Regions from separate parts of the Clostridium sp. JN-9 genome, predicted to be linked through region 2. Evidence: riboswitches for the same ligand, from Rfam matches in the RefSeq annotation. Region 2 holds a riboswitch; each other region holds the start of a gene.
What was found. Region 2 has a riboswitch for cyclic di-AMP ahead of EQM05_RS04540 (C40 family peptidase). Riboswitches for the same ligand answer to the same signal wherever they lie in the genome.
Positions count from the first base shown of each region.

Region 1: another riboswitch for cyclic di-AMP. It lies ahead of EQM05_RS14260 (cell wall hydrolase); the one in region 2 lies ahead of EQM05_RS04540 (C40 family peptidase).
Region 3: another riboswitch for cyclic di-AMP. It lies ahead of EQM05_RS13450 (LysM peptidoglycan-binding domain-containing protein); the one in region 2 lies ahead of EQM05_RS04540 (C40 family peptidase).

Region 1 is NZ_CP035280.1:2,976,962-2,983,044, forward strand. Features, by position in the region: gene EQM05_RS14240 (FAD-dependent protein) at 1-192, opposite strand, end outside; gene EQM05_RS14245 (CdaR family protein) at 182-1,414, opposite strand; gene cdaA (diadenylate cyclase CdaA) at 1,384-2,232, opposite strand; gene EQM05_RS14255 (hypothetical protein) at 2,492-3,499, shown strand; cyclic di-AMP (ydaO/yuaA leader) riboswitch at 3,572-3,698, shown strand; gene EQM05_RS14260 (cell wall hydrolase) at 3,703-4,230, shown strand; gene EQM05_RS14265 (NAD(P)/FAD-dependent oxidoreductase) at 4,282-5,145, opposite strand; gene trxA (thioredoxin) at 5,162-5,479, opposite strand; gene EQM05_RS14275 (tetratricopeptide repeat protein) at 5,589-6,083, opposite strand, start outside.
Region 2 is NZ_CP035280.1:945,561-951,643, reverse strand. Features, by position in the region: gene EQM05_RS04555 (Maf-like protein) at 1-308, opposite strand, end outside; gene EQM05_RS04550 (DUF4321 domain-containing protein) at 570-833, opposite strand; gene EQM05_RS04545 (hypothetical protein) at 925-1,629, opposite strand; gene EQM05_RS04540 (C40 family peptidase) at 1,766-2,407, opposite strand; cyclic di-AMP (ydaO/yuaA leader) riboswitch at 2,407-2,543, opposite strand; gene EQM05_RS04535 (GNAT family N-acetyltransferase) at 2,617-3,126, opposite strand; gene EQM05_RS04530 (leucyl aminopeptidase) at 3,356-4,750, shown strand; tRNA gene EQM05_RS04525 (tRNA-Leu) at 4,903-4,987, opposite strand; gene EQM05_RS04520 (lytic transglycosylase domain-containing protein) at 5,057-5,611, opposite strand; gene coaE (dephospho-CoA kinase) at 5,659-6,083, opposite strand, start outside.
Region 3 is NZ_CP035280.1:2,787,247-2,793,329, forward strand. Features, by position in the region: gene EQM05_RS13440 (hypothetical protein) at 1-1,483, shown strand, start outside; gene EQM05_RS13445 (SDR family oxidoreductase) at 1,602-2,477, shown strand; gene EQM05_RS15915 (hypothetical protein) at 2,506-2,649, shown strand; cyclic di-AMP (ydaO/yuaA leader) riboswitch at 2,826-2,964, shown strand; gene EQM05_RS13450 (LysM peptidoglycan-binding domain-containing protein) at 2,968-3,738, shown strand; gene EQM05_RS13455 (IS1595 family transposase) at 4,089-5,000, opposite strand; gene EQM05_RS13460 (hypothetical protein) at 5,358-5,780, opposite strand.

The sequences.
Region 1 (6,083 bases), 1.2 Mb from region 2:
GTTTTCACAGCTTAATTCTACAGTATAATTAAACTTAATAGTATTCCTTCTCCTGGCATCTATAGACTCTCTGAGTATTTTAAAATTTTTAATATACTCATCCTTTATTTTAAGCTTTTGTGAAGCTTTTTTTCTTAATAAATTGATATCTTCATCAATATCTAAAATTATATTGCTTACTCTAATTGCCATTATTACCCTCCAGTATTTTTTTCTTTATGTTAACCTGTATTGAAGGCGGATCCACAGAAACTTTTGTAAAACCCTGGGGTATCGTAACGTTCACTTGAGTAGTATGATCTCCTTCTAAGGCACCGCTTAGATCCACTGCAGCTGTGATATCTCCATTGTTCAGACTGTTTATAACGCTGTCAGCTGCCGTAACCGTTACAGATACCTGTTTTGTATTCAGTACTGCATCATAGCCGCTCTGTAAGTTATTAATGGTTACACTCACTGGCAAAGTTCTTTGAGATATTTTTTCACTTGTGATTTTAGCTTTTACATATCCGTTATTATTTATTAAAAATACCCCCTGAGGCACCACAAGCTTAACATCTGTACTATCATTCCCATTTAACTTGGATAAGTCCACGGGCTCAGTATCTATAGACTGTATGTTGTCTATAGCACCATCGTCCCCGGCAATATCCACCTTTTCAGGGATTGTCTCAAATCCCTTTAAAATCAATCCATTACTTAAATTGCCCTTAGTTTTTACATTTATACCCACTGTTTTAACTTTTTTTATTGGTACCATTACTTCTACAGCTGCAGGCTGGAATTTTACATAATTAACTTTATTATTGGAATTATCCACGGCAGATAAAACCACATTACTTGTAAAATCTTTAGATAAATTATCTATCCTTATCTTCCCTAAAAGGCTTGTAACCTGATTTACATACTTTAAAGGGCCGCTGACCTCAATTTCACTTAAGCTTGGTTTAGGCTGCAGCTGGTAAAAACCGGTTTTAGCTTTTCCCTCTATGCCTATTTTAATTGGGACTTTCTTTTTTGCATATTCATCTACATTTAATTTAACCCAAAGCTTTTCTGTATTTACTATCTTTATATTATCTGGCTGCTGCACAAGCTTAACAGGTACAATGTTTTCTCCTTTTTTTATAGCGTATCCGCTTAAATCAACTCTTAATTTAAAGTTTGATGGTTTAACAGAATATACATCTGAAGTAACACCGCTGATAGTCAGATTAACATATAATGGCTGATCATCAATTAATGCTAATTTAGAATTGGTAAGCACATCTTTATTTACTATTTCCACAGGAACAGAAATAGTGTTTTCCCTAACAGGGTTTTCTACACCATTAATGTATAGCCAAAGCCCAAAAGCTGCAATGATACAGCATATTCGAATTATTATTTGATTCCTTTTAACTTTTTCGTCCACGCCATCACCTGCTCCCTAAAAGTTAACTTTTTAAGTTGTCTCTTTTTAATTATTCTACTTAAAATATTTTTCAGTTTATTTTTATCATAATTTCTAGTTATACTTCCGTTAACTGCCAGAGATATAGTCCCTGTTTCTTCAGATACAACTATTACAAGGGCATCAGATGTTTCAGAAAGGCCGATAGCTGCTCTATGTCTGGTTCCTAATTTTTTATTTAAATCGTTATTACTTGTTAATGGCAGAAAGCATCCTGATGAGACTATTCTATTATTTCTTATAATTGTTGCCCCATCATGCAAAGGAGTATTTACTACAAAAATGTTTTCAAGCAAAGCAGAGGATACCAAAGCATCAAGTTTAGTACCTGTGTTTATAATTTCCCCAAGGCCTGTAGTTTGCTCAATAACAATAAGTGCACCAGTATTTGTTTCAGATAAATTCTCTACTGCTGTTGTAATTTCCTCAAGTACCTCTGTCATAATACTTTCATCCTGTAAAATATGTCTATCGTTAAATGCGCTTCTTCCAAGGTGTTCAAGGGCTCTTCTGATTTCCGGCTGGAAAATAATAACAAAAGATAAGACACCTATTGTGATGGTTTTTGAAAGAATCCAGTTTAACATAGTCAGATGCAGCAATGAACTTATTGGTATTAATAGAAATATAAGAACTAATCCTTTTAATAGCTGCTCTGCCCTTGTTTCTTTGATTAACATATATAACTTATAAAAAATGTATGATACTACTAAAATATCTAAAATCGACCAAAGGTCAATATGTTTAACTGAGTTAATTAAGATCTCAATGATCTGCACAGAATTCACCCTTTCAAAGTTAATACTAGTATTAATTATACACTATTTAATTATGTTTATATCAATAATTCTGTTATTATTGACTATTTATTAATATTTTTTTTGCTTATGATAATTGATTTACATCTCTAATCTTTATATAATTATATCAATTATTTTTAATTATAAAAAGTTCTAATAATAACTTTGAAAGAATATATAATGTATTATATAATATGGTTAATATGGAATATGCAGTTAACAGTGGGGAGGAGATTAAATGGATTCAAAAACTAAAAAAATAATAAAAATTACTTCCATTACCATTGGTATTATAGCCGCGATTTTTGTGATTTTTTATGGGACATACTATTTTACTGTATCCAGATCATATAGTGAATATGAAAAGCAAGTGAAATATTACACAGATAAAATAAATGAAATAAATGAATCTACCTCGTCCCTTATAAAGCAGCAGACTATAGACAGCAATAAATCTAAAAAGGATTTGCCTTCAAAAATTGATTCTTTAATAGAAATAAAAAATCACATTCAGGCAATTAATCCATCAGAAAAATATTATAAAATTAATTCCAGCTTAGTAGATGGGCTTAACACTAATATCCTCATTTACAAGCAGATTATTTCAATAATTTCTAATCCGGAAAGCAAGGATATTGAAAAATCTTTAGAGAATTTGAAAAGCTATAAAGATAAGTGTATTAATTCTTATTCTTTATTTAAAACAAAAAAATTATCTGTTTCTTTATCCCCATCATCATTGCAATTTATAAATAATTCTATTTTTTATACTTCACAGCTTATACGATTAAATAATGATAAAACAATTAAGGATGGTCAAAATTCTGAATTTATAAACAGCATAGACAGTATTTTAAATGATTTTCTTGCACTTAAGAAGGATTATAATTCACAGATAGAAGCATCCAGAAAAAGCAGGAAATTTAATGATTTACTTTTTGACCTCAGTAAAGATACCACCTCTTTTTTAGCATTAAAAAGTAAACTTTCTAATATTATTGTTCCAGCTAAAGGTGTTAATCTGTATAAAACATTTAGAAATACAATGGACAGCTACTCTTCTTACTTAGACAGCATCTATAAGGCAGTTAATTTTGAAAACTCTCAATTAAACTCTGATTCTAAAGATAACTCTTCAATCGATGCAAATTATACATTTTCAAAAGATAAATATAATACAGTAAATGATAATCTTGAAGAATTTTATAAAATATACAATGAGTTTAAAAATGGAAATAATAAATAACTGAAACAGGAACTTAAAACTTTAAGTTCCTGTTTTTTTAAATTTATGTATTTTTTTTAAAAAAGGTGAAATAATAATCAATAGCCTAAGTTTTTAAATAAACGCGGGGAAACCAGTTTTTTGGGGTGAATCGCTTCAAGCGTAGGTTATGCCTTTACCAAACCCGTCAGCTAACCCCGTCGGTAAAAGGAGAGATATAAAAAATGAAAAAACTTACAACATTTTTATTGTTTTTCTGCTTAATCTTGTGCTCTTTAAACTTTAAGGTTAAAGCATCCTATGATGAAAATGCTGAAAATGACTTATTTAAACAGGAATATGACGTTGTCCAGGTATTTAACAATGGAAATAAAGATATTTACATCACAGATGATGATATTTACTTAATGGCACAAGTAGTATACGCTGAGAGCAGATCAGAACCTTATGCAGGAAAAGTAGCAGTGGCCTCAGTTATTTTAAACAGAGTAAAGGATCCTAAGTTTCCAAAAACCATAAGCGGAGTAATAACTCAGAAAAGTGCTTTTTCCTGTGTACAAAATGGGAAAATAACTGTTGTGCCAGATGAAAGCAGCTACAAAGCTGTTTTAGATGCACTTAAAGGAAATGATCCTACCGAAAAGGCAGTATTTTTTTACAATCCTAAAATAGCTACATCCAAATGGATGAAAAATGTAAAAAAGGATAATATAAAAACTATAGGCAATCACGTATTCTTTGTATCAAAGTAAAATAAAAAATACTAAAGCAATAAAGCTTTAGTATTTTTTATTTTATATTAATTATTTTATTGAGTCTAAATAAGCTGCTGCACTTAAAGCAGCCACCTGGCCTTCACCTGCTGCCTTCATATATTGATAAGGCTTTCCAGTGCAGTCTCCAGCTGCAAAACATCCTTGTATATTTGTACTCATATTTCTGGATACCTTTATATGGCCATTCTCCATATCAAGACCAGGAACCAATTGATTAGGAGATATACTATCCTTTAATACAAATATACCATCTGTTTGTATTTCTCTATTTCGCAGTAATAATTTATTAACTCTGTCTTTTCCCTGGATTTCAAGGGGAATGTCCTTAACTATTTCTATGTCAGGATTAATATTATATTCACTTTTGTATAAAGGAACATAATATAATTTTGAGGCTAGTTCACTAACATAGTTTGCCTCTTCTTCTGCTTCCTTTGTATAAGCAATAATTGTAACAGGCTTATTTCTATAAAGAGGTGCATCACAGGTTGCACAATATCCAACACCTTTCCCAAGGAATTCTTCTTCACCTTTTAAAGGCTTTCCATACTCCATACCAGTAGCCAAAATCACTGTTGCTGCCTCAAACATCTTATCATTTGCCATAAGTGAAAAATAATCTCCCATGGCATAAATTGCTGTTATTTTCTCCTCATTAATATTAATATCCATTGAATTAATATGGTTTGTGAATTTAGCTCTTAATTCCCCACCAGTAAGACCATAAAATCCTAAATAATTATTAACTTTTGGAGCCTTGATTAATTTATTGCTTAAATATTTGTATCCAAAAAGTATTATATTCTTATTCCTAATCTTAGCATTTATGGCTGCTGAAATTCCAGCTGGGCCGCTTCCAACAATAGCAATATCATATCGCACTGATAACACACTCCTATTTATAGAACTAAATATGATTCTCTATTAATGATTTAATGGATTGCTTTGGTCTAAAGCCAACCATTGTATCTACAACTTTACCGTCTTTAAATAACATTACAGTTGGTATACTTGCTATTCTGAATTGAGATGAAACCACAGGGTTTTCATCAACATTCACTTTAACAAACTTAGCTTTTCCATCTAATTCGCCTGAAATTTCATCTAAGACTGGTGACAGCATTTTACATGGTCCACACCATGGAGCCCAAAAATCAACTACAACTGTTTCATTTGCATTTATAACCTCCAAAGGAAAATTATTATCATTTACTTGATTTACCATATCTATACCTCCATTATACCCCGTATGGGTACCTTATTAATTATATTTTACTCCACTTTTGTGGAAAGGTCAATATTTGTTTTCCTCAGGTATTCCCAAATAATGACTATTAATTATTTAAAATCTGTTTTATATTTGAGTTATTATATATTGAATCAGGATAACTATTTACCAGCCGTTTTGCATATTCTTTTGCTTTTGCTTTATCTATTTCACCATAAATTACTGCTAATCTGTATAATACGGTTTCCTCATAATCACCCTTAAAGCTTTCATCATATATAGTATAGTATTTTAAAGCCGTTTCCATATCATTACTTTCTTCGCTTGTTAATCCCAGAAAATAAACAATATGAGGATAAAGATAACTTTCTTTACCAACTGTGTATGCTTTTGAAAACTCATTAATACTATCTTTGTATTTTTTATTTTTTAAATATGCACTTCCATTATTATAAAAGCTTTGTGTTCCATCTTTTTTTAAAGTATTAACAGCATTATTTAAAAGGGTTTTATTATTAATGCTTAAATCTTTGTCCTTCCATGACTGATAAATGTCATACATAGTATTATAATCACCATTGTTAATAGAAGCTTCCAATTG
Region 2 (6,083 bases):
ACCTGATGAGTATTTCCACTTAATTGTGTCAGCATCTGAAATGCTTCTGATTCACTTTTTGGTTTTCCCATGACCTGATTTTTAAAAGCTACAATTGTATCACATCCAATAATAACTGCATCATCTTTTAATTTATCTTTTACATCTGCAACTTTTCCTTCAGAAATATTCATTACGTACTGTGAAAAACTGCCATTAAAGATAACGGTGTCCTCATTAAAGCCACTGACTATAGCTTTAAAATTCGGCACCAATCTTTTAAGTAGTTCTTTTCTTCTTTCTGAAGCTGATGCCAGCACATAGTTCACACTTATCACTTCCTAAAATAATACCATTTTATAATTATAGCCATAATTATATCATTTATAGTCATGGATATTATTAAAATTTAATTACAAAAATAATTAATGTTTACATTAAAAAAATACAGCAGCTTTGCCTGAATACCTTACTCCAGTAAACATCTAATATAGTTTATCATTTAATCTTTTTATAAACAAGAGTTTAGTTCTATTATTAAGAAAAATTTAAAAAGGCCTTCTTTTTAGGAAAGCCATTTAATGTTTGAGTTAATATTTTCTATAAATTATAATTGCTGCTATAATAAATAAAATTGTCATTATATTGATATTGAAATTTATACCTAATGTAAGTGTCATAAACTTCAAATCCAGTACAAGTGGTTTTGATGTTCCCACTGAATAAAATTTACCTAGAAAGCTCATGGATTTTATACTGCTTCCCAAAATCTCCCCAACTATAGTACCTGAGATTGCACCTAATAAAATGATAAACCAAAATAAGCCCTTATTCCCCCTGCTTACACCCTTCATAATACATCCCTCATTTTTAATGTTTATAAGTTCATTAAATAAATTTATAATAATAGTTTATCATTTTTTTGAAAGATATGGCAACAATATATTAATTGTTAGTTTTAACTTTTTTTAGAATTGTATATATTTTTATATAATTTTCCTCAATCTTGTCCTTTTTAATTTCTTCAGGCATAGAATTAACATATGCTTTCAGCTCATTTAACACACTTATATTTTTACTATTCTTGTCTACAGCCTTCAATTGAGAACACCATTTTTTAAGTTCTTCTGTGTAATATCCCTTTACTTCTTTATCTGAAAATCTATTTATAATCTGTAAATCTGCATTTATTATTTCACTTATTTCTGCATCACAAAGGTCACTTACATTTAATTCAAAAATCATTTTTGAATTTGCAACATTATTAGTATTCAATGTTTTTATTATGCCTTCTGCACCGGTTTCATCATATATCCCAATAAAAACCCTTGTGTTATTTCCATCTGTTATTTCAAATGGCATTCCGAAACCCTGCAGAAGCTTCTTTTCATTTTCTACATTTTCTTTTTTTGCATACATTCCTCCCTGAACGGCAATATATTTAACATTTTTTTTAGTAACCTGCTGCTGGTTCTTACTTTCTATATTATTCTGCTTCAAATTTAAAATTGACTTTGGCCAGGCTTCCTTTGAAATAACCTTTGAAATTATGGTTCCTAATATAAATGCGGCTATTAATATGCATAGTACCCACCAGACAAATCTTCCTGAATTGCTCTTCTTCTTCAAATCAAATCTTGTGTATTTCATTTTACTCCCCCTTCATTCTTTATCAAAGAATATACTTCTCATTTAATTATATTTACCATTTAGCTTTTCTATTACAAAAAAAATTCCCTGGAATACTTTAATACATAAAAGTACTCCAGGGAGTATAACAAAATATTTAATTTAAAATTCTTTTTGCCCCTGCATATCTAGAAGTATAATAGCTTTCCCCTAAATCACTTACCGTAATTCTATGGCTGCCAGAAGAAGCATGGATAAATTGCCCTCCTCCTACATATATCCCAACATGAGATATTGAACCATAGGTATTAAAAAATACTAAATCCCCTGCTTTAAGGTTATCTCTTGAAACATACTGTCCCATTGAATATTGTGAACCAGTATAATGAGGAAGATTCACCCCAAATGCACTATATACATATGCTGTAAATCCAGAACAGTCAAAAGCAGACGGACCGGATGCACCCCATACGTAAGGCCTTCCCATAAAATTATAAGCGTAGGAAATAATATCTCCTCTACCATTTCCGGCAGGATTTCCGCCTCTACTAACAGCTACACTTCCGCCTCTGCTGGCAGATACTCTGCTGCTTGTAGGAACGCTCTTGCTTTTCGAAGCTTTCTCTGGTACTTGTATTACTTTATTACATTTTATATCTGCAGAGTCCATAACAACCTTCTGCTGGCTTGTATTAACTGCTGCATCAGCATATACCTTTACAGTATTTACTTTTTGTAATAAAGTAAACGTTAGCAAGAAAAGTACAAATGTTAAAAATTTGAATTTGAAGTTAAACATGATTACCCCCCTATTGCCTTCGGAGTTAGCTGACGGGCTCGAATGAAGGTTATTCTACTGAAATATGGTTATTTCAGATTAGCCCCATTTTCTTGGTTCCTCCGTACTCATTTCTGAGATTCAGCACAATTAATATTATAAAATAAAATTGTACAAGCTGTCAATGCAGTTAATATATGTTTGTTAATTTTTGTGAAAGTTTATTAAACTTACTTTTTTTGTAATAAAAGCATATCATATGCTCTATTATTAAAATTATAGTATTGTTTGTATCTGTTTATTACAAAAAAATTATTTTTTTCCCAGCTGTTTATATAATTGTTTACTCCATCAACTACATAACTATAAAAATTATTTATGCTGTATTCATTATAAAAATAATCAGTTAAAGCACTTATAATACTGCAGGCTGTCTCATCTGCAATATTATTTTGAAGCAGCATAAACAAAAATGTTATTTCATTAGATCTTTTAAATTCTGCCTTTCCCCTTAAAACTCCAATCAGCTTATTACAATTTTTAATTTTTAAAAAGAACTCGCATTCACTAAGATAGCATTCTAAATATCTATCGTAAAGCTCCTTTTCATTAAACTCAATAAATTTAACATCATTTTTATTATAGTTTTGAAGTTTAATCCAATGCCCAATTTCTTTAATGTCATCTTCCAATACATTAGTTATACATAAATTATCAATTGGGATAACAACGTCAAGCATAAATTCACCTCATTTCTTACCCTAAATAAAAATTCTACATTTCTTTTAAAAATCCTTTTATTTTATCTTCACTTTACATTAAAACTTTGCATTGTACCTGGCAAAGTATAGGACTTTCAGTTGCTTTAGCAGAAGCCGGATATAATATGTTTTTGCAGGGTATTATACAGTAAACTTTTTCATAAAAATATGCTATTATATACCCATAATACTTTGAGGAGGGATAGTTATGATAGGGATAAATGATAATAAGCTATATTCAAATATTCTTGTATTTAAGTTCAGTAATTTCAACTTGGATTACACAAAGGAAATTTCTGAAATTATGAAATTTTCAACAAACAATGGTGAATTTAAAGAGCTTGAAACCATAAACACTCTAGGTATGTGCAGCTACAAAAAATTGTTCGTTGTTGGACTTGGAACTACAGAAGAATTCAGTGAAATAAAATTATTCAAGGCTTTAGGTACAGCTATTGGAGCAATAAAAAACTCTATTGATGATCTGGATATTCTTGATAATCTTCCTGAAGATTTTGGTTATATATTGGGACAGTCTATTCAGATTTCAATTTATAAATATGCCGGAATAAAGAAGGAACACGAAAAAATAAAATTGCAAAATATCAATGTAATATCTAAATATAAAGAATCCATAAGTAAGGGTGTTATTATAGGTAACTGCATAAATTTCTCCAGACAGCTGGTGAATATGCCCTCTAATATTGTAACACCGAAATATCTGACTCAGCAGGCAGAAAATATTTCTACTGATGAGAAATTGGATATAGATATAATAGATAAATACAGGCTTGAGCAAATGGGAATGAACTCAATTCTATCAGTGTGCAGCGGAAGTTCACATAGCCCAAGACTTATAGTGCTTCAGTACTTTGGTGATGCTGAAAATAAAGAAATAATATCTCTTATTGGAAAAGGAGTAACCTTTGACAGCGGCGGAATATCATTAAAACCTGCAAAGGGCATGGAATCAATGTCAGGTGATATGGCTGGTGCCTCTTATGTACTTGGTATAATGAAAGCAGTTGGAAGTATCAGACCTAAAAAAAATATAATTGGCCTGATTCCAGTAGTAGAAAATATGCCATCTGGGAATTCTTACAGACCAGGAGATGTAATCACAACATATAGTGGTAAAACTGTTCAGGTTATTTCTACAGATGCAGAAGGAAGACTTATTTTATGTGATGCTATAACCTATGCCAAGGAATTGGGAGCCACTAAAATTATTGATATTGCCACACTGACAGGCTCCTGTGCAAACTTCCTGGGCGGCATAAATGCAGGACTTTTCAGCAATTCAGACAATCTCAGTTCTTCAATAATAAAAGCAGGAAATGCTGTAGGGGAAAATTTCTGGAGGCTTCCAAACAATGAAGAATACTTTGAGCAGCTGAAAACTGATAAGGCAGACTTAAAAAATACAGGTACTGATTCAGGAGCAGTTGTTGCAGGCATGTTTCTTGAAAGCTTTTCTGAGGGAGTTGATTTCGCTCATCTGGATATAGCCGGCTGCTCATCATATTCAAAACCACATGATGGCTATGACATTGGTGCCAACGGTATAACTATGAGAACAATTATTGAATATTTACTGAAATAAATAATATTATAAAAGTGCAGTTGATTTAACTGCACTTTTTAAATTTACGGGAAATATAGAAAAACCACACGTTTATAAGCATTTTTCTTTGCTAAACGTGTGGTATATTTTTAATATAAATTTTGTTTAAATCAGCTTAAAGCCTTTGAAATTGGTGCAGAAGACGGGACTTGAACCCGTATGCCTCTCGGCGTGCGCCCCTTAAACGCATGCGTCTGCCGATTCCGCCACTCCTGCTTAAGATTACAAATATTATTATACTACGTAATAAGTTTATGTCAATAAATAATTTATGTGGTGCAGCATTTATTTACTATCAGCACCATAAAGGTATTTATAGATGCTGTAATTTACTTTAACTTTCTTAACATATTTATCTGTTTCCTTGAAAGGTATATATTCAAGCGTTTTTCCATCTGAAGAGTGATTTTGGCTGTTTAACCACTTTTGTACATTTCCTCTGCCGCCGTTGTAAGCTGCCAAAACTAAGTCAATATTACCATTAAACTCCTTTGTAAGGTCAGAAACATACCAGCACCCCATATCTATATTAAACTTAGGTTCATATAACATCTTGTCATTATAATTTTCTATTTTCATCTTTTCTGAAGCCCACTGTGCTGTTTCTGATGTTATCTGCATAAGTCCGTGAGCGTTTTTGGCAGAAGTGGCATTTTCGTTAAAATTACTTTCTGCTTTAATAACAGCCAATATTAGATATGGATCTACATTATATTTTTTTGAGTATGTTAATATATCCTGTTTATATTTATAAGGATAAAAATGTTTTAATATATTTTTTGAATTAATTGCTACAATAATTACAAGTATAATTAAAAAAAATCTTTTTATTAATTTCATTCCCTATAATTGTACGCACCTTCCATACGTAGCAACCGCACCCCCTATCACTTCTGCAGATTAATTAAAATTTTTTCTAACTGTTTTACTGAACTATCTATTTCTTTTGAATTATCGATAACATAATTTACGTATTTCTTCTTTTCATCTAAACACATTTGAGAATTTATTCTTTGAATCACCTGTTCCATGGTGAAGTTATCTCTTTCCATAACCCTTCTGATTTGAGTTTCCCTGTCAACCCACACCAGAATATTTATATCCATAAGTTTATATAGCCCCTTCTCAATTAAAGTAGGTGCATCAACTATGCATATTTTTACTCCACTTTTACTATATGACGTAATTTTACTAAATATCTCTTTTTTTATAAAGGGGATAATAATACTTTCTAATTCTACTCTTTTTTCTTTGAACTGAAAAATATAATTCCCCAGTTTCCTCCTTATAATTTCTCCATCAGAATCAAAAA
Region 3 (6,083 bases), 1.4 Mb from region 2:
ATTAACAGGATGTACCCCTATAAATTTGTATGAATCCACTGAAAAGATATTAACTCCCGGAAATAATTCCATACCAATAGAAGGTAAATGGAAAATTACCAGATCCATAATACCCGGCAATGTGAATAAATCAAAGCTGGAAGTGGACAAATTAATTGGTAAAACAGCAGAATTCAGCAGATCAATGGCTGTTGTAGGGGATGAAGTGTGTAAAAATCCAAGATATAAAGTTAAAGTTGTAAATTCCAACAGCTACTTTGTTTACCAGTACAAACTAAGAGCCAGTGATATTGGACTAAAATCAGATAAAGTGCAGATTATATCTGTATTTAATGATAATAATCTTTTTTACAGCTTCGTTAAGGATAAAGATAATCATATTATGCTTTATGTAGATGGAATATTTTATTGTTTAAATAAAATTTCAGATAAAGGTGACTTTGTTCAGGATGATGATGCGGATTCAACTATTAATAACAAGCTTACAAATGATTCTAAAGTATTAAAAACCGGAATTCTGCTTGGTCTAAGATATACAAAGAGTTCAAAATATGATATCCCCGGTGCTAGTGAAAAAGAACAGACAGAAACTGATTATAGAACTTTGTGGATAAGCTCTAATAATAAATCCATTAACGATGTTTATGAAACAAATGATTTATTTGTACCAAGAAAAAATGGCTTTTGGAAAGTAGGAGTTAAAAGAGAGGTTACTAGTCAGTATGTGCAGGATAATTTATTTGCATATCCTGTAGAAACTCAGCCTCTTACAAAGGCTTTGCCCTGGGATGATGGCAATGGATTTTTAGCAAAAACTATATTATTTGTGGGCAATGATTATGTATCCACGGAATGGAATGGCAGCGGCTATATACAGTCCACAGACAAATCCTGGAGGACTGATGCCCTTAAGGTATTGCCTATTGACAATCTAAATGTTACAAATGGTATAAAATTAACTGATTTAATAGGCCCTACAGGAAAAGATGTAATGAAAGAATCCAGTGAAAATATTTATAATTCTCAAAACAATCAGATAAAAAGTACAATAGAAAAAACTGCCAGGGAGGATAGCTTTGCTATGGTAAGGCGTAATGGCCACTGGGTACTGCGGGGAAGACTTAACAGTATAAATGACTCTCCAAACAGTCCATATGTTGACTTTAATATAACTACTTCTCCCACTTCAAAATTTGTTACCTATGATGAACTTCAGGTTCCCTGGAGTGCTGTAAAAAAGGCTATACCAGATGCTGTGGATGCTTATACTTCGCCAAATAAAGATATTGCACTGATAATTGCCAAAGATACACTATACATTTATACCTTAACCAATAATGAGCTTTCAAAAGCTCCTGTTAAAAAGTATAAATTAAATCCTGGTGAATCTGTTGTCATGGCTGAATGGGTTTTAGGAAGCTATGTAGGAAAATGGCAGCAGAGTTTTGAAAGAAATGATATAAACAAATTAGATTCAAACTAAATAATAAACAGGCTGATTTCACTTAACTGGAATAGCCTGTTTATTTTTTATTTATATTTTTAGAATGAATTTATAAAAAAGACTAATAATAATTTTATAATAATTAAGGAGGTAGCCTATGGATTTTGAATTTACAAATAGCTTTTTAAAAAAAATGCCCCCACAGACTCAAAATGTTCATCCAGGACTAGAGAAACTTATGGACCCACTACCTGTATTTGATGATCCGGGATATATTTCTTCAAATAAATTAAAGGGAAAGACAGCCTTAATAACTGGTGGTGACAGCGGTATTGGAAGGGCTGTAGCCTGTGCCTATGCCAAGGAAGGTGCAGATATCTCCATTATTTATTTTAATGAACATGAAGATGCCAATGAAACCAAAAGTATTGTGGAAAGCCTTGGGAGAAAGTGTGTCCTTATTCCTGGAGATATAAGCGACGAGGATTTTTGCAAAGCTGCTGTTCAGCAGACAATAAATAAATTTAAAAAATTAGATATTCTTGTAAACAATGCCGCTGTACAGTACGTTCAAAACAGTATAGAGGATATAACAGCAGCTCAGCTGGAGAAAACATTCAAAACAAATGTCTTCAGCATGTTTTATTTATGCAAGGCAGCCATTCCCAGTTTGAAGGCTGGATCTGCAATTATTAATACAGCTTCAATAACAGCATATAAAGGTGAAAAAACTTTAATTGATTATTCTTCTGCAAAAGGCGCCATTGTAACTTTTACAAGATCCCTGGCTTTAAGTTTATGCCCTAAACACATCAGAGTAAATGCAGTAGCACCTGGTCCAATTTGGACTCCATTGATTCCATCAAGCTGTACTGCTGAAGAAGTGTCTCAATTTGGAACAACTTCACCTATTGGAAGGCCTGGGCAGCCGGTAGAGCTTGCGCCTGCATATGTGTATCTTGCTTCTAAAGACTCATCCTATGTAAATGGTTCTGTAATACATGTTAATGGGGGAAGCTTTATGAGCAATTAGAAATATATTATAAGGAAGGAGTAATTGTATGAGTAAAAATAAAAATATAAAATCTCAGAATCAAAGTAAATCAGATAACTCAGAAAACAGCAGAAATGCTAAAAATGGTTTTATGTTCAGGGGAAATGCCAGCAAAATTGCAGCAGATCAGGGAACCAGAAATAAAAACTAGTTAAAATTTCATATCTGTTAATTTCAAGGAGGCTATTTATAAAATGGTCTCCTTAATTTTTTATCCCTTCATTCCATAAATTATCTTCAATTTTTTTATTTTCCTTAATTACCTCAAATTTTGCATAGTATCATGAAAATTACTCTGTTACAATGTTACATATAGCTTAAACGCATAAGTTATAAATGCCGAATCTCAATTATGAGTACGGAGGAATTACAAATGGGGTGAATCTCCTCACTTATTTCAGGGGGAGTAGGGTACCTTTAACCCAAACCCGTCAACTAACTTCGGAGGCTGATTAAAGGAGGAAAACACATGTTAAAATTAAACAAATTTAAAACTATTATTGCTGCTGCAGCTTTTACTTTTATGGCTGCAACTTCCGTCAAAGCTGCATCATATCAGGTTGTTTCTGGTGATTCGCTATATTACATCGGCAAGACTTTTAATACTAATGTACAAGCTCTTATGAATGACAATGGACTGTCTGGTTATTCCATATACCCCGGGCAGATATTGAATGTTCCTGGTATTGATTATACTGTTAAATCTGGTGATTCATTATATTTTATTGCTAAAAGATATGGTATATCTGTTAACCTTTTGAAACTGGCAAATAACAAATGGGCAGATATGATTTATACCGGTGAAAAACTGGTTATTCCAGCAGGCGGTAACTGGACAAGTAGTCAGACAGCCGCATCAAAAGGTGTTATCAGCTATACTTCATCAGATGTGGATCTGTTAGCAAGATTAATTACTGCAGAAGCTGGCGGAGAAAGCTATAATGCCATGGTTTCCGTTGGTGCAGTAATTGTGAACAGAGTTAAGAGTGCTGAATTCCCAAATACCATAAGCGGGGTAATTTATGATGAGCCAGGTGGATATTACCAGTTTACTCCTGTTTTAAATGGCATGATTAATAAACCTGCGTCTCAAGCTGCCATAAATGCAGCATATGATGCACTAAAAGGTACCGACCCAACCAATGGTGCTCTTTACTTCTACGACACTACAGCTACTAACAGCTGGTTAAGATCAAAACCAGTTGCTGCAAGCATTGGCGGTTTAGTATTTGCTTATTAAAATAGGGGCTGCCGCATTAGCAGTTAAAACTGCTGATGCAAGGCTCATTTTTTATTGAAGGCTGAAACTAAAGATTAAAGATTAAATAACAAAGAACAAATAATGTTGATTTTCTTACAGAAAATCTTAAAATTCAATTTGCTGAGTGAATCATGCGTTTTAAGAACCAAGGATGGCTCTAATTACAGTTTAACTAATAGAGTTAAAAAAGGATTTGAAAAATCCAGAGCCGATAGGCTGCCCCTTAAAACCCAAAGATTAAAGTCTGTTCTTTAATCTTTCCTGCTTTAGATATATGGCTCTTTTATTAAATAGTGTTGATAAAGTAACAAGTTCCCGTTAGGGACAGGCTAATTAAAACATATTTTAGCATTCCTCATATTTATATATGTATTTTCAATATTAATTTTACTTATTGCTTCTATAAATATATTTATTGTAGATGAAATATTATTAAAATTAGAACTCTTTAAAAATTTGAATAGGCTTAAATAATTATTTAAATACTTTGTTGCTACTCCTCTAAAACGGTACATCCATTCCATGCAGTCACGTCTATATTTTACTGCTTCAGAGCTATTATCAAGATATTTATTGATCTCCATTACCTTTTTTCTTTTAAAGAACATGGCAAAAAAGCTTTTCGGTCTTGAGATTACATGTTTATTTTTATTTAATAATTTTCCAATATGATTTTCCATATCCATTGCATTCATACGTCCCATTCCCACTGCTCTGGAATAAATATTTTTATGTGAATCCAGTGCTGTAATAACGCAGACTTTATTATTGCTGATATTAATGTAACTTACGCTTTGATCATGAACTCTCTTTTCATCATGTTCAATGCCTTTCTGTCCCTTCCGGGAGAATTTTAAGAAAAAATTTTCAAGTTCAAACTTTCCCTGCATCTTATTTTGTTTAACCATTTTTAAAGCAGAGAGCAGCTTGTGCCTCCAGTAAAATAGTGTTACATAAGAAACGCCAATTTCCCTGGCTGCCGCCTTAAGGGATAAGCCCTCAATGGTACACTTAATGAATGCCTCCCACTTTTCAGGGAAATGAGTCCTTGCAATTGGCGTGTTTGTAAAATCATTAAAGGTTTTTTTGCAGCTTTTGCATATATATCTTTGTTTACCATTGTATTTTCCATATAGCACTGTATGGGTGCAGCCACAGTATGGGCATTTTCTTTCAGAATCATGTCTTAATGAAGCAAAATAAGATAATATATTTATATCAGTACATTTTTTATTCTCCATGGTAATCCAATCCTTTCAGTAATATGTAGGTATCTTAATTATTACCATTAAAGGATTGTCCTATTCACATCAACATTATTATTTAAAAGAGCCATAGGTGTCTATAGAAAGTAAATATCTAAACACCACAATATATTGCATGTAAATTCATTAGTGCGACAGCCCCAAGGCTCCTTCTTTAACCAAAGATTAAGGATTAAATAACAAAGAACAAATAAGGATTTGAAAAATCCAAAGCCGGTAGGCTGCCCTTTGAAACCAAAGATTAAAGTCTGTTCTTTAATCTTTCTTGCTTTAGATATATGGCTCTTTTATTCAATAGTGTTGATAAAGTAACAAATTCCCGTTAGGGACAAGTCAATTAAAACTGACTTTAGCATTTCTCATATTTATATATGTATTTTGGGCAGTAATTTTACTTATTTGTTCTATAAATTTATTTATTGCAAATGAGCCATTATTAAAATTGGAACTTTTTAAGAATTTGAATAAGCTCAAATAATTATTTAAGTACTTTGTTGCTACTCCCCTAAAACGATACATCCATTCCATGCAATCGCATCTGTATTTTACTGCTTCAGGGCTATTATCAAGATATTCATTAATCTCCCTTATGTTCTTTCTTTTAAAGAACAAGGCAAAAAAACTTTTTGGTCTTGAGATTGCCTGCTTATTTTTATTTAATATTTTTCCAATATAATTTTCCATATCCGTTGCATTCATACGTCCTGTGCCCACTGCTCTGGAATAAATATTATTATGCAAATCTTTTTTTATCATCTAATAAAACTATAATTGAAACCATTTTTAGTTATTAAAACTTATGATTCACTTAATCAATTGAGTTTTTGGTTTTTCTGCAAAGAAAAACTACCTTATTTAATCTTTGTTCTTTGATCTTTGTTCTTTTGATGAAGTCCTATTCACATCAACATTATTATTTAAAAGAGCCATAGGTGTCTATAGAAAGTAAATATCTAAACACCGTAGCAGTCCCATGTAAACTATATGTAAACTTCTCTTTAATTAGTATGCGTAAAAGTTGCCTTTCTAAGTCCATATGTAATATAATGATGTAAGCAT